2 regions of the Peribacillus sp. NPDC097198 genome follow, and region 2 is predicted to be linked to the other one. Evidence: riboswitches for the same ligand, from Rfam matches in the RefSeq annotation. Region 2 holds a riboswitch; the other holds the start of a gene.

Region 1 (6,479 bases), on a different contig from region 2:
AATTACTATTTTAGTATTTTATTATTTTTTTAATATAATCTATATTATTTGTTAAATACAGTAATGTCAATTATTTTTTGAATTTTATCAAGATTATGAATCAAACGATCTACTTGCCCAGATTATAGTGGCCATTTGCTAAGTTACACGGAACGTCCCGGATCTTACATGGCCTGTCTGCGTAAGAATATGGACTTTGATCACTCCCATCATTAGAAAAAATATTATACTTGTAAAAAGTATGGAGAGATAATACATTTATTGTAAGTAAATTAGAAAATAAAGGATGATGAGTTTTTCCAAAAAAATGATTGGGGTGGAAAGTCATGCTGGAAATGAAAACGATAAACGATGTGGTTTGCGTAAAAGGGACACCGGAAGGAAACAAATCAGGCATGAGCGTGAATGTGTTCTTAACCGATGGCATGTTAGTTGATACGGGGGCAAAAATCTTGTTGAAGGAACTTACTCCATTCTTTGAAACCGCTGATTACGATATGGTTGCGCTGACGCATTATCATGAGGACCATACGGGTGGGGCCGCATGGATACAGGAACATAGGAACGTTCCCATCTATATTCATCCGATGTCCCTCGATATTTGTGCAAAGGATGCAGAATATCCCGATTACCGTAGAGTTTTTTGGGGAGATAGGGATGCCTTCAAGGCAGAACCATTAGGAGGGGTCGTCCATTCACGCACTCAAACATGGGAGCCAATCTTTACGCCAGGGCATTCGAGGGACCATATGGTTTACCTGAACCATAGTAATGGCATGCTGTTTTCGGGTGACCTGTTTGTAACGCCGAAAACGAAGCTCGTTTTAAGGGAAGAATCTATCCCGGTCATCATGGAATCCATCAAGAAACTGCTTCAGTATGATTTTAAAGAGGTCTTTTGCTGCCATGCCGGATATGTCCCGAACGGAAAGGAAATGTTTGAAAGAAAGCTCAGTTACTTGGAAAATCTGCGCGGTGAAATTCTGCGTTTGCATGATCAAGGATTGGAAGTCCATGAAATTCAGCAAAACGTGTTGCCTAATCGGTATCCGCTTATCGAGATATCCGGTCATGAATGGGATTCGGAGCATATCATTACATCGATACTGAAAGAGAGTAGGGTGTATTCAGAGGACAGAGGATAGATAGGGCCCAAGAACAAGGCAGGAGCCTCATTGTAATCCTAGTGAAAATTTGATACAGTTAAACTGAAAAATAGTATTTCGTCTAGAAATGGGTGCAGATAAGAAAGTGTAGCTTATCTGCTTAAAAGGGAAGTCGGTTAGAATCCGACGCTGTCCCGCAACTGTAAATGAGAGCGATTCGAAGGAATGCCACTGTCTTTTTTGCAAGAAAAGATGGGAAGGTTCGAAAAGCGATGATCATGAGCCAGGAGACCTGCCCGTTTTTAGCACAACGCCAGAAACCTACGAGGATAGGGGGTGTTAAGTGCGAAAAATTAGCAAGAACATGCTTTCTTATTTTTGTAGAAAAATGGGGAATCATGGTCATTTTTGTTATGTTTCGTTTGCACTCTAACAACTTCTGAATGGGAAGTTGTTTTTTGTTTTTTACAAGTCCATATTGGACAATATTCAAAAAGAATCCTGTTAATTAGACAGGACAGCTATCATAGGGGGCCATATCATTGTTTGGTACAGTTGAGCATTTTACGGACTATTTAAAAGCGCAAATCATGCGTAACTTTTGTGTGGAAGAAATGATATCTTTAGATGATTGCCGAGCAAGCTTGATTGAGGAAATCCAGGTTCATGGCAAAAACGTAGAAGATAGGAAAGAATACGAAGCAAATCTTGAAAGAGCCTTTAGCCAAGTGAATATAGAAATATTCGGCTATCAAGAAATCAAATAAAGAGCCGCCCATAAGGGAAGCCCTTGTTTTCAATCTTTATTGATGTTCGGTTCCGTTTCATCATGAAAGTCATGGGCTTCCTCAATGTTCAAGGTGTCCGCGGCTTCATAGACGTTTCCGCCAGCAAGTCCTTCATTGATGATACGATCGATATCGAGGTATACAGAATCCTTACCGTCATACTCGGTATCCTTCAGAAATGTAATCTTTTCTTTATCCAAATGAAATCCCTCCTTGGCTTTTTAATAGTGTTAGCCAAAGAGGGATTCTTTATTCTGTTTATTCGTACACGTGATACACCATTAAATCATGGATCATGCCCTTAAGTTTTTCTTCCTCTGATTCTTCAGGCGGATTGGTTAACCACTCGATGGACCCATCTTTATGATAGAGGGCTTGGACGGCCAATTTATTGAAGTAAAAGGAAATCTTCCAGCCAGGTAAATTCTTGTGCAACGGCTTCCATTGAAAATGCGTAATCATATGTATAACCTCCATATCGCTGTTTCTCATTTCATTATAATGGAAAAAGCAGGATGGAGGTTATTTTCTTATGTGATTCGGAAAAGTTAATTCAATGAACAGGTTTTTTAAATGTAGTAGGCGGCTCGCTTCAATTTCCTCTTCATCAAATTGCATGGGTTTTGAATTGACTTCATAAATGAATAGAGCACCGGATGTATCTTCCCCGATATCAATGGAGAATTCCCCAAGAAAGCCAAACTTCCTGGAGAGGATGATTCCACATCTTTGCGCAATGTTCGCCAACTTCCTGTTTAACGGCCTCGTTTGTAGCTGCTGATAGGGAAAAAGCTTTCCCCCCCTTGGCGTATGGGTTGTGATTTCCTGGGTTTGCGACATCCTCACGCCCTTGCCGGTCACTTTATAAAACCCATTTTCATAATGAACAAGAATACGGTAATCGTATCGGTGTCCATTCAGTTTCTTTGGAATGACCGCTCGTTGGGCCAGATACCCCCTCTTTTTGAGCGACGCCTTATTGGCTTCCCAAAACGCGGAGAAATCAGGGTACAATTCCTGATGTTTCAGGCTATTGAATTGGAGGGTGCCATCAGGTTTTTCTAGCAGGGTGTAGATGCCCTTACCTTGGCTTCCTTTGCATGGTTTCAAATAAATATGTTTGTGGAAATGTAAGAAGTCCGCTAGTTGGGTAGGGTCGGATAGGTCTATGGTCGATGGAAGATGGCGGGCTAGAGATCCATCTTCCGTCAATGCTTCGTACATCAAGTACTTATCCAAAAAATGAGGGTTGAATAAAGTGATGCGATGTTCTTTAAAAAAGGAAAGGAGTTCTTGAAAACTTTCCGATGCTTCGAATCCCCTTTTGGGAATGCGATTATAAACGATATCGGGCAGTGGTAATTTTACCTCATTCCATGTGTTCGTTTGTGAAGAAAAGATGAAGCCTTTCATGTAGTTGGAAAGCAAGGATTCAACCGTGAATACATAGGCCAATATCCCATGATTCGATAAATATTGAGATAAATTCTGAAAAAGTGTCAAATTCCCCCCTATACCTGATTCCTTCTTTGGATCTAGAGAGGTCAAGATACCAACGACTAGCACCCGGTTTCCCGGAAATAAAGTAATCGGAAAAAGTGCCTGATCCTGGGTGTCCTGCTTAAAAGGGATTTCCTCATTCGCGGCTCCCGCATATAGCTGCATATCTTCCTCGTTATGGCTCCATCTCTCAGAGGGAACATCATAAAAAATGTTCATTTCTGTGTACCAATCGTTTGTGAAATCGTCTGTTCGGTAAGATAAATGGCATAATCAAGGCTGAGCTTCCTGGTTAAAAGTTCAAATTCCTTTAACTTTGGATGGGAAAAGATAGAACGGCCTGGTTTAGAATTAGCTTCGAACATCCATACTTGCCCTTTTTTATCCAATCCGAAATCGAAGCCGATTTCTCCTATGATGCCATCTAGGTGCTCCTCGATGCTTTCACTTAATATAAGAGCGGCTTCTGATAGCTTTTCCTCGATCCGTTTAGCTTCTTCGTCATCTCCGTATAGTTCGGCAACCGTCTTGATGACCCCGCCGCTTTTAATATGGGTCGTCACACTGCCAGCCCCGGAAACTTTTGCGGCGATGGCCGTCACTTGCCAAACCCCATTGCTGTCCTTGTTCGTATGGACCCTGAAATCCACTGGCCGCTTTGAAGAGCGGATTAACGGGATGCCTTGTTGAACGATCAGGTTCTCAAGCGGTCGATTATGAAATACATGTTTGAGGATGGATTCGAGTGTGGAGAACTTTTGTAATTTGTTTTCCTGTTCCTCATTTTTATACCGGCAATAGTAGACATTTTCATGCTTATCATACAGAATTTGATGAATGCCGAGGCCAAGGCTACCATGAATGGGTTTGATATAGACTTGGCGATAATGCGACAGGAGCGTCTCGACGACGGATAGAGATTGAAAAGGGTAGGTCTCCGGTAAAAATGGCAAAGCCCGATCATCCGCATTCAACCGTTCGTAAACATCCCATTTATTGAAGAAACCAGGATTGTACCAAGGAATCTTATATTCCTTTTGGAACTTTTGCTTCACTTCCTTTGGCCCCTCACGGTTTTCCGTCATTCGGTTGGGAAGCCGGTCATATACGACGTTGGGAAAAGGGAATTCGTTGATCTGCCAGTTTTCCTTCTCATATACATATCCTTTAATCGTTTCTTGATCCCAATTGATGACATTCTCACCGAAAACAAAGGGGATACAACCGGTTGTTTGACTGAGAGAAAGTAATTTCGAAAAAAAGCCGGAACGTTCCCCAAGCGGTTTATTGGAAATGCCTGTGAAGCCTGATGAGAAAATTCCAATGAGCGGGCCGATATGAAGGCTCTTCCCGTATATAAATAAATGAAGGGGAGTATCGATCTCGTTGAACATCAAAGAATCTGCAAGACTATTCGAGAGTACGATTGATTGCTTGATGGCTGGATTTGGCTTGACGGCTGCAGGGCAGGAATGCTGCCCAAAATAAATTAATTCGATATCCCCCAATTCCCCAAGGTCAGACGGATAAAAAAGGACGTGGCCGGGGATGTTGGCAATCTCTGCAGGGTATGTCTTTCGCATGGGTCATTCACCTGCTTTCAGAAGATGTTCGGATAAATATTGGCAATATTTGAACGGGGCTTGATAAATTTCTTTCATGGACTCTGGTTGGAGTGTTTGGATGATCTTTCTTCCGGGCTTGGAGTTAATGTCCAAGATCCAAATTTTCCCCGCCTTATCGATGCCTAAATCGATTCCAAGTTCGAATAGCCTTTGAAAAGCGCCTTCCGTCTCCACAGGGAGAGTCCGGAGGATATGCTGGATGGTTTGTTCGACGGTTACCGGGATGGAATCAGGATTCTTTTTCATGAAGGCTTCAAGCGATAAGGCTTCTCCGCCAGTCGTCAGATTGGAAGTGATATGATCTTGTTTCCCAAGACGAATGCCCCGCCCCCGTTCCAGCCACTGGTTTTTTTCGTTTTTCTGAAGCAAAATCCGTAAGTCGAATGGTTCGTTCTTCTGGTTGCTCAATTCTAAATAAGGTTGACATAGGTAACTATAGCGAGTTAATAAGTGCTGTAGCCATTTATTCAGTTGCGATTTTGATTCGAATTGGCGGTCATATTTCGTTCCTTTTTTGGTCATGGAGACGGTTGTGCCTTCCTTAGTTTTCGTCAGAAGGTAAATGCCAAGACCGCCTGATCCAAACTCGGGCTTAATGATGATTTTTTCCAGGCGTTCCATGTGGTCGATTATTTGCTCAGGTGTCGTGACCCGCTCCGTCTCTGGGAAAAAGGCTTGAAGCAGGGGATTGGTTTTCAATGTTTGGTAAACATCCCATTTGCCAGGGAGGCCAAGCCCAAGAAAATTCGAGTTTTCTTTTAACCAATTTATTTTCTCACGTATATCATTATGCTCACGGGAAATGCCATGAAAACAACGGTCATATACAAAATCAGGAAGGTCAAGTGAAGCAGGAAGCCAAACTTCTTTTTCCCCATCAAAGCGCTCGCCCTTGATTTTCTTCGAATCAACGTCCATATTTTCCGGTACGAACTTACAAACATTCATGCCAAGGGTTTTAGCCGTCTTGGCTAGCTCGGTGAAATAATGATTTTCTTGTGTATCTTTCGTGGACATTAGCCCTATTAACACGTGCCAGCAACTCCTTTTATGGATGGTCTTCACTCATTTATCGCATACATAAACTCAATAATCGACTTTACAGATGGCCGGAATGTTTCATAGGTACCTTGGAATTTTTTTGAGGGCTTCGAATTCACTTCTATGATCCAAGGATGCTTGTTACTATCAAGGGCTAAATCGATACCCAGCTCCCCAAATAATTCCGGATGGTTGTCATCAAGCGCAACTGCCGTCTTCTTAGCTAAACGGATGAGGCTTTGATATAAACGTTTGGCTTCTTGGTGATCCACGATCTCTTTTAAAAAGTCGAAACCGTTCTTCATGACACCACCTTGTGCGAGGTTGGAAACGATATTTCCCGAATCCCCGATTCGTGCAACCATGGAGGTGACCTTCCATTGATTCTGTCCGTTTTTATGAAGCAGGATGCGGAAATC
Region 2 (6,479 bases):
ATTTGCTAACGGGAATCACGACATTTTTCTTATATAATAATGCTGGATTGATCCGGGCAAAACGTGTCATTGTTGATTTGTTTTCAGGCTTGTTATTGCCTATCAGCTTTTATCCAATCTGGGCACAGGACATCATGAAGTTTCTGCCGTTTCAAGGAATCAGCTATGTCCCGAGTATGATTTTCACAAATGGATACGGAACGGGAGACATCGGCATGGCTCTTTTACAGCAATTGATCTGGGTCATCATTCTCGTTATCCCCATCCAGGTTTTATGGATAGTCGCAAAAAAACAGCTGATTATTCAGGGAGGTTGATGGGATGTTCTACGTATCAATGTTTTTTCAATATGTGAGTCAATATATGAAAACGAGATTGCAGTACCGGGCTGATTTCGTCATCGAGATTCTTTCTGATTTGTTGAACCAAGTCGTGAATCTGGTGTTTATCTTAGTGGTCTTCGGACATACGGAGTTCCTAAGTGGGTGGAGCCGGGATGAAATCATATTCATATACGGTTTTTTCCTTATCCCGTTTGCGTTATTTTCATCCTTTTTCAACATCTGGGATTTCAACGATCGCTACATCGTCAAAGGGGAGATGGACCGGATTTTAACAAGGCCGATTCACAGCCTGTTTCAAGTCATCTTAGAGCGGATTGAGCTTGAATCATTATTTGGTGTCGTGACCGGTTTGATCATCATCTTCTATTCCGGTGTTTCGTTAAACCTGGAACTAACTTGGTATGACCCGATTCTCTTCATCATCTTTGCAATCGGCGGGGCACTCGCGTATGCCGCCATCTTTGTTGCGATTGCAAGCATCGGCTTCTGGTCTGATGCCAAAACGTCCATCATGCCGATGATGTATAACATCGGGAACTACGGGCGCTATCCGGTTGATATTTATAATAAGGTCATCCGCTTTGTTCTGACTTGGGTGCTGCCGTTTGCCTTTGTCGGTGTGTATCCCGCTTCCTATTTTCTTAGAAAAGAAGAGTGGTACGCGTATGCATTCGCCACACCTGTTATAGGGGTCGTCTTTTTCATGATCTCAATCTTCATTTGGAATCAGGGTGTGAAAAGGTACCGCGGAGCAGGAAACTAAAAAAAATCCCTTCAACAATTTTGTTGAAGGGATTTTTTGCTTATATGCGTTTGTTTTTTCTCTCGAGATATCTAGCTTGTGCTTGGACGTACTGCCGCTTTTCTTCTTCCGTTTCCGGTTGGACCTGTGGAACCGGTATAGGCTTTCCATCTTCGTCTATCGCAAGCATCGTTAAAAAAGCGCGGGCGGTGAGTTGCTTTTCGCCAGTCAACAGGTTCTCCCGTTCTACTTTTACGAATACCTCCATTGACGTTCGATGGGCACAGGTGACATAGGCTTCCAAATTGATAGCATCCCCGGTCTTAATGGGGGCCAGGAAGTCAAAGGAGTCGCTTGAAGCGGTTACGACCGGTTTCCGGCAGTGGCGCATCGCTGCAATGCAGGCGATTTTATCCACATACGCCATCACTTTTCCACCAAAGATGGTATTGTGATGGTTCGTATCAGGTGGAAAAACGAGGTCCGTTAAAAACGTCCGTGACTGTTGAACGGGAATGCCTGTTGTTAAATCAGTCATTTTCCTGTTGGACCAATAGCTTATTCCGGACAACCGTTGCGGCTTCGACCATATTTTTCAGTGAAGCGACGGTTTCTGGAACGCCCCTTGTTTTCAGGCCACAGTCAGGGTTAATCCAAAATTGGTCTTTATCCAGTACCTTGATGCCACGTTCGATCATATCGACCATTTCTTCCACTGCAGGAACGCGAGGGCTATGAATATCATACACACCAAGGCCGATTCCTTTTTCATATGTTTTCTCCTCGAATGCGGAAGCGAGCTCGCCGTGGCTGCGGGACGTTTCAATGGAAATCACATCAGCGTCCAGGGAAGAGATGACATCCATGAAGCTATTGAAATCACAATAGCACATATGGGTGTGAATTTGTGTTGTGTCTTCGACGCTCGAAGTGGAAATCAGGAATGAATGGACCGCCCAGTTTAAGTACTCATCACGGTCGCTTTTTTTCAATGGAAGGCCTTCACGCAGGGCTGGTTCATCGACTTGGATCATTTTGATCCCTGCTGATTCCAGTGCCTCTACTTCTTGTTTCAAGGCCAATGCCAATTGATAGCAGATATTTTCCCGTGAAATATCGTCACGGACGAACGACCAGTTCAGAATCGTAACAGGACCGGTCAGCATTCCCTTCACCGTTTTTTTCGTCAAGGCTTGTGCATACACACTTTCTTTGACCGTCATCGGATCGATGAAATGGACATCTCCATAGATAACGGGAGGTTTGACACAGCGGGAGCCGTATGATTGAACCCAGCCTTTTTCAAGGAAGACGAAGCCGCCCAATTTATGGCCGAAAAACTCGACCATATCGGTTCGTTCAAACTCCCCGTGCACAAGGACGTCCAATCCGATTTCTTCCTGGATATCAATCCATCTGCCAATCTCCTCGTTCACGAATGCTTCATATTGATCAGCCGTCCATTCACCGCGTTTGAATTTCCCGCGGGCCTGTTTAACTTCCGCGGTCTGCGGAAAGCTTCCAATTGTCGTGGTTGGAAGGAAGGGCAGGTTGAAATACGCCTGTTGTTTTTGATAGCGCTGTTTAAATGGCAGGGTACGGCCATGGGATTGCTGCTTCGCCTGTTCGACAGCGGATTGAACGTCTTTATGGTTTCTGGCCTTTGAATTATTTAAGGTCTGCCATGCAGCTTTGTTTGCCGTCACCTTTTCTTCGATTGATTCTGGACCTTCGTTGTTTCCTCTGACCAAAAGTGTGATTTCTTCTAGTTTCTCATCAGCAAAGGCAAGGGCTTCTTTCACTTCGCTAGCTAGTTCTGTCTCGTTTCGAACCGTCACTGGAACATGTAGCAGGGAGCAGGAAGGTTGAAGCCAAATTCGATCTTCGGCTACGTGTTTCGTAATGGACTCGACCAACTTGATTTTTTTCGTCAAGTCAGAAAGCCAAATGTTTTTCCCGTCAATCACACCGGCCCCAAGTATTTTATCTTGCGGGAAACCGACTGTTTGAAGATTGCTGAGATTTTTTCCTTTGTCATGGACCAAATCAAGGCCGATTCCTTGAACGGGCAAGTCGATCACTTCTTGGTAGTGTTCTACAGCATCAAAGTATGTTTGCAGCATGATGTTCAGGTTGGGGACAGCTTCGTTCAATTTTTCATACAGGTATGTAACAGTTTTCATCTCGTCTTTGGAAAGGGAAGAAACAAGGGAAGGTTCATCGATCTGCACCCACTTCACGCCTTCTTGTTCCAGCTCTCGCAAAATTTTTGTGTATAAAGGCAACAGGCTCAGGATGATGGCCGGAAGATCACTTTTTTCATAGCCCTTTGACAAAGAAATGAATGTGTAAGGTCCGACTATAACCGGTTTCGTATCGATTCCTAGTTTTTCCTTGGCTTCGCGGTAAGCGGCAAGCGGCTTGTTTTCTGTCAACGTAAGCTGGGACTGTTTTAGCTCTGGAACGATATAGTGATAATTTGTATTGAACCATTTCGTCATTTCGGAAGCGACTTCATCCTTGTTCCCACGGGCCATTGAATAATAAACGGAAAGGGGGACCATGCGACCTTTATAAGCCGAATAGCGTTCTGGCACCAGGCCGAACATGACGGACATATCGAGCATTTGATCATATAACGTAAAGTCGTTGACCGGGATGATATCGATGCCTTGATCTCTTTGTTTTTGCAAATTGCCTAAACGGATCGCTTCCAATTGCGCCATGAATTCCGTTTCATTTAATGTTCCAGCCCAATAGGCCTCTAATGTACGTTTCCATTCACGATCCTCACCGATTCGTGGGTACCCTATATTACTACTTTTCAACACATCCATCTCCTTTTAATGAAATAACAACAAAAAAGCATCCCTAACCGTCAAAAGAGAAAGTTAGAAATGCTTAAAATAAAGGGGCACGAAAATACCCCTTATCATTATAAGGTCCCTAACACCTCCCTATCTCCCGTAGGTTAAAACAGTGTTGTCGAAATAGGCAGGTCTCCTGACTCAGGGAACTCTTACTTAGCACTAAAAGCCTTCCCAATCCAAAAGGACCAGTGGCATCAAACAAAAGCGCTATACATTCCCATTACAGTGGCGGGACCGTGCCGGAATTACACCGGACTTCCCTTTTAATCCTAAAAGCTTAGGAACCTATCTCCACATATGAAATTCACAAAAAACTCCGACCGCATAAACACGGACGCTGAAATTTACAAAATATTATAAAAACTTAACCCATCTTAGCATACCCCAACCAAATGGGTCAACAAGGAAAAAGTCGGGAAATGGGGTCTGACCCCCACCATATGGCACAAGAACCCATGCTGTATCTATGTTTCCTAGATGGTGCAGTAGCTGGGAAATAGGGTCTGACCCCTAAAACGAGCATATATTGACTCGGAAAAGAGTATGTATAAGGGAAGTGGGTTGTTTTTGAAATGAGGCGTGGGGGATGACCTTTTATATTTTGATTGTGGGGATTATCTTTTGCATGGTGATGAGCATTCGGACCTTATTTCTTTCTGAGTCGGAGGCAAAGAAGTTTTCTCTTGAAGATATGCTGTGGCTCGGCAATTTATATGCGACATTATTAGTCGGTTTTGCACTGATTTATTTATTATACGAGCTTCAGAATCATTCGGTGATTCTTGATATGGGCAATCGCTTGGATGGGACCTTTTCCGAGCAGCTGAAGACCTCATTTTATTTTAGTGCGATGACGATGTTCTCCGTCGGATATGGGGATATCTCCCCAATCGGCATTGGCCGGATGATCGCGACAATCCAAGCATTCATTGGCTATACGCTTCCTGCGGCATTTGTGATCAGGGCTGTCATCGATTTTGAACAGAAGGAAAGAAAGAACAAGAAATGAAAGTTGTGTTTCTTTCAATTATTGGGTACGCTTACCATGATGAAAGAAATGGAGGGTTTAGAATGACGGTCGAAATTGGAGAAAAAGCACCAGACTTTCAATTACCAGCAAACAACGGAGAACAAGTTACCCTATCAGGATTCAAGGGTAAACACGTTGTATTATATTTTTACCCAAAAGACATGACACCCGGTTGCACGACGGAGGCTTGTGATTTCCGTGATGCTAATGAACAATTCGAAGAGCTTGATGCTGTCATCATAGGCATTAGCCCGGACCCGGTAACACGTCATGAAAAATTCATTGAAAAACATGGGTTGCCTTTCCTGTTGCTTGCTGATGAAAAGCAAGAAGCCGCTGAATTATATGGCGTATGGAAATTGAAAAAGAACTTCGGTAAGGAATACATGGGCATTGAGCGTTCGACTTTCCTGATTGATAAGGAAGGAACGATCGTTAAAGAATGGCGTAAAGTCAAAGTAAAGGGCCACGTCGAAGAAGCGTTGGAAACTCTTCGTGACCTAGAAAAATAAGGTACAGGCTAATGAAGGATGAGCGACTTATCAAGCTTGCCAAGCAGCTGATTCATCATTCACTGAGGCTGCAGGCGAAAGAGCGAGTCTTGATCCGTGGGCCTGTTGCAGCAAAGGCCCTATTGAAGGAACTGATTGACGAAGCCTATAGAATGGGGGCCTATCCTTATGCGGAACTTGAAGATGACGAAATTACCAGTCATCTGCTAAAAGGGAATGTTAAGGAACAGCTCGATACCTTATCGAAATGGAATTATAAGAAATACGAAGATGTGGATGCAGTCATCATCATATCGGGCGATGGAAACGAAGGGCGAGGAGTGAGTGTCCCTCATGAGAGATATCGCCTTCAGGAGGATGCCATGAAAACGTCCACCATGTTCTTCGTCAATAACCGGCGCTGGGTGTTACTGAATTATCCGACCATCGGTTCTGCAAAAAAATCCGGCATGAGCCTTGAACAGTATGAAGATTTCTTGTTAAACGTGTGCACACTGGATTATCACAAAATGGAAAAGTCCATGAAGCCTCTAAAGGATTGGATGGATCAAACGGATCAAGTCCGGATCATATCGCCGGGGACTGACTTGGCTTTTTCCATTAAAAATATCCCCGCTGTCATTTGCGCTGGTAAAAACAATCTTCCAGATGGTGAAGTGTTCACGGCACCGGTAAAAGACAGTGTCAATGGCACGATTTCCTTCAATACTGCTTCCGCCTATCAAGGAGAGGTATTTGATGGGATAACCCTTACATTTAAAAAGGGAAAAATCATGAAAGCTTCTTCCAATCAGTCGGACCAAATGAATCGTTTGCTCGATATGGATGAAGGGTCCCGGTACATCGGGGAATTCGCCCTGGGAATCAATCCGTATATCATGGAACCGATGGGTGATATCCTATTCGATGAGAAGATTAGCGGCAGCCTCCATCTTGCCACTGGTCAAGCTTACCAAGAGGCCGATAATGGAAATCAATCAT

What was found. Region 2 has a riboswitch for cobalamin ahead of metE (5-methyltetrahydropteroyltriglutamate--homocysteine S-methyltransferase). Riboswitches for the same ligand answer to the same signal wherever they lie in the genome.
Region 1: another riboswitch for cobalamin. It lies ahead of ACIQXQ_RS04165 (hypothetical protein); the one in region 2 lies ahead of metE (5-methyltetrahydropteroyltriglutamate--homocysteine S-methyltransferase).

What each region holds. Positions count from the first base shown of each region.
Region 1 is NZ_JBIWDO010000002.1:232,660-239,138, forward strand. Features, by position in the region: gene ACIQXQ_RS04160 (MBL fold metallo-hydrolase) at 327-1,145, shown strand; cobalamin riboswitch at 1,219-1,420, shown strand; gene ACIQXQ_RS04165 (hypothetical protein) at 1,649-1,873, shown strand; gene ACIQXQ_RS04170 (hypothetical protein) at 1,903-2,094, opposite strand; gene ACIQXQ_RS04175 (YheE family protein) at 2,153-2,356, opposite strand; gene ACIQXQ_RS04180 (YheC/YheD family endospore coat-associated protein) at 2,417-3,559, opposite strand; gene ACIQXQ_RS04185 (YheC/YheD family endospore coat-associated protein) at 3,610-4,977, opposite strand; gene ACIQXQ_RS04190 (YheC/YheD family endospore coat-associated protein) at 4,981-6,051, opposite strand; gene ACIQXQ_RS04195 (YheC/YheD family endospore coat-associated protein) at 6,081-6,479, opposite strand, start outside.
Region 2 is NZ_JBIWDO010000013.1:3,574-10,052, reverse strand. Features, by position in the region: gene ACIQXQ_RS18055 (ABC transporter permease) at 1-317, shown strand, start outside; gene ACIQXQ_RS18050 (ABC transporter permease) at 322-1,107, shown strand; gene ACIQXQ_RS18045 (acyl-CoA thioesterase) at 1,148-1,624, opposite strand; gene metE (5-methyltetrahydropteroyltriglutamate--homocysteine S-methyltransferase) at 1,617-3,923, opposite strand; cobalamin riboswitch at 4,063-4,260, opposite strand; gene ACIQXQ_RS18035 (potassium channel family protein) at 4,543-4,965, shown strand; gene bcp (thioredoxin-dependent thiol peroxidase) at 5,028-5,498, shown strand; gene ACIQXQ_RS18025 (aminopeptidase) at 5,510-6,479, shown strand, end outside.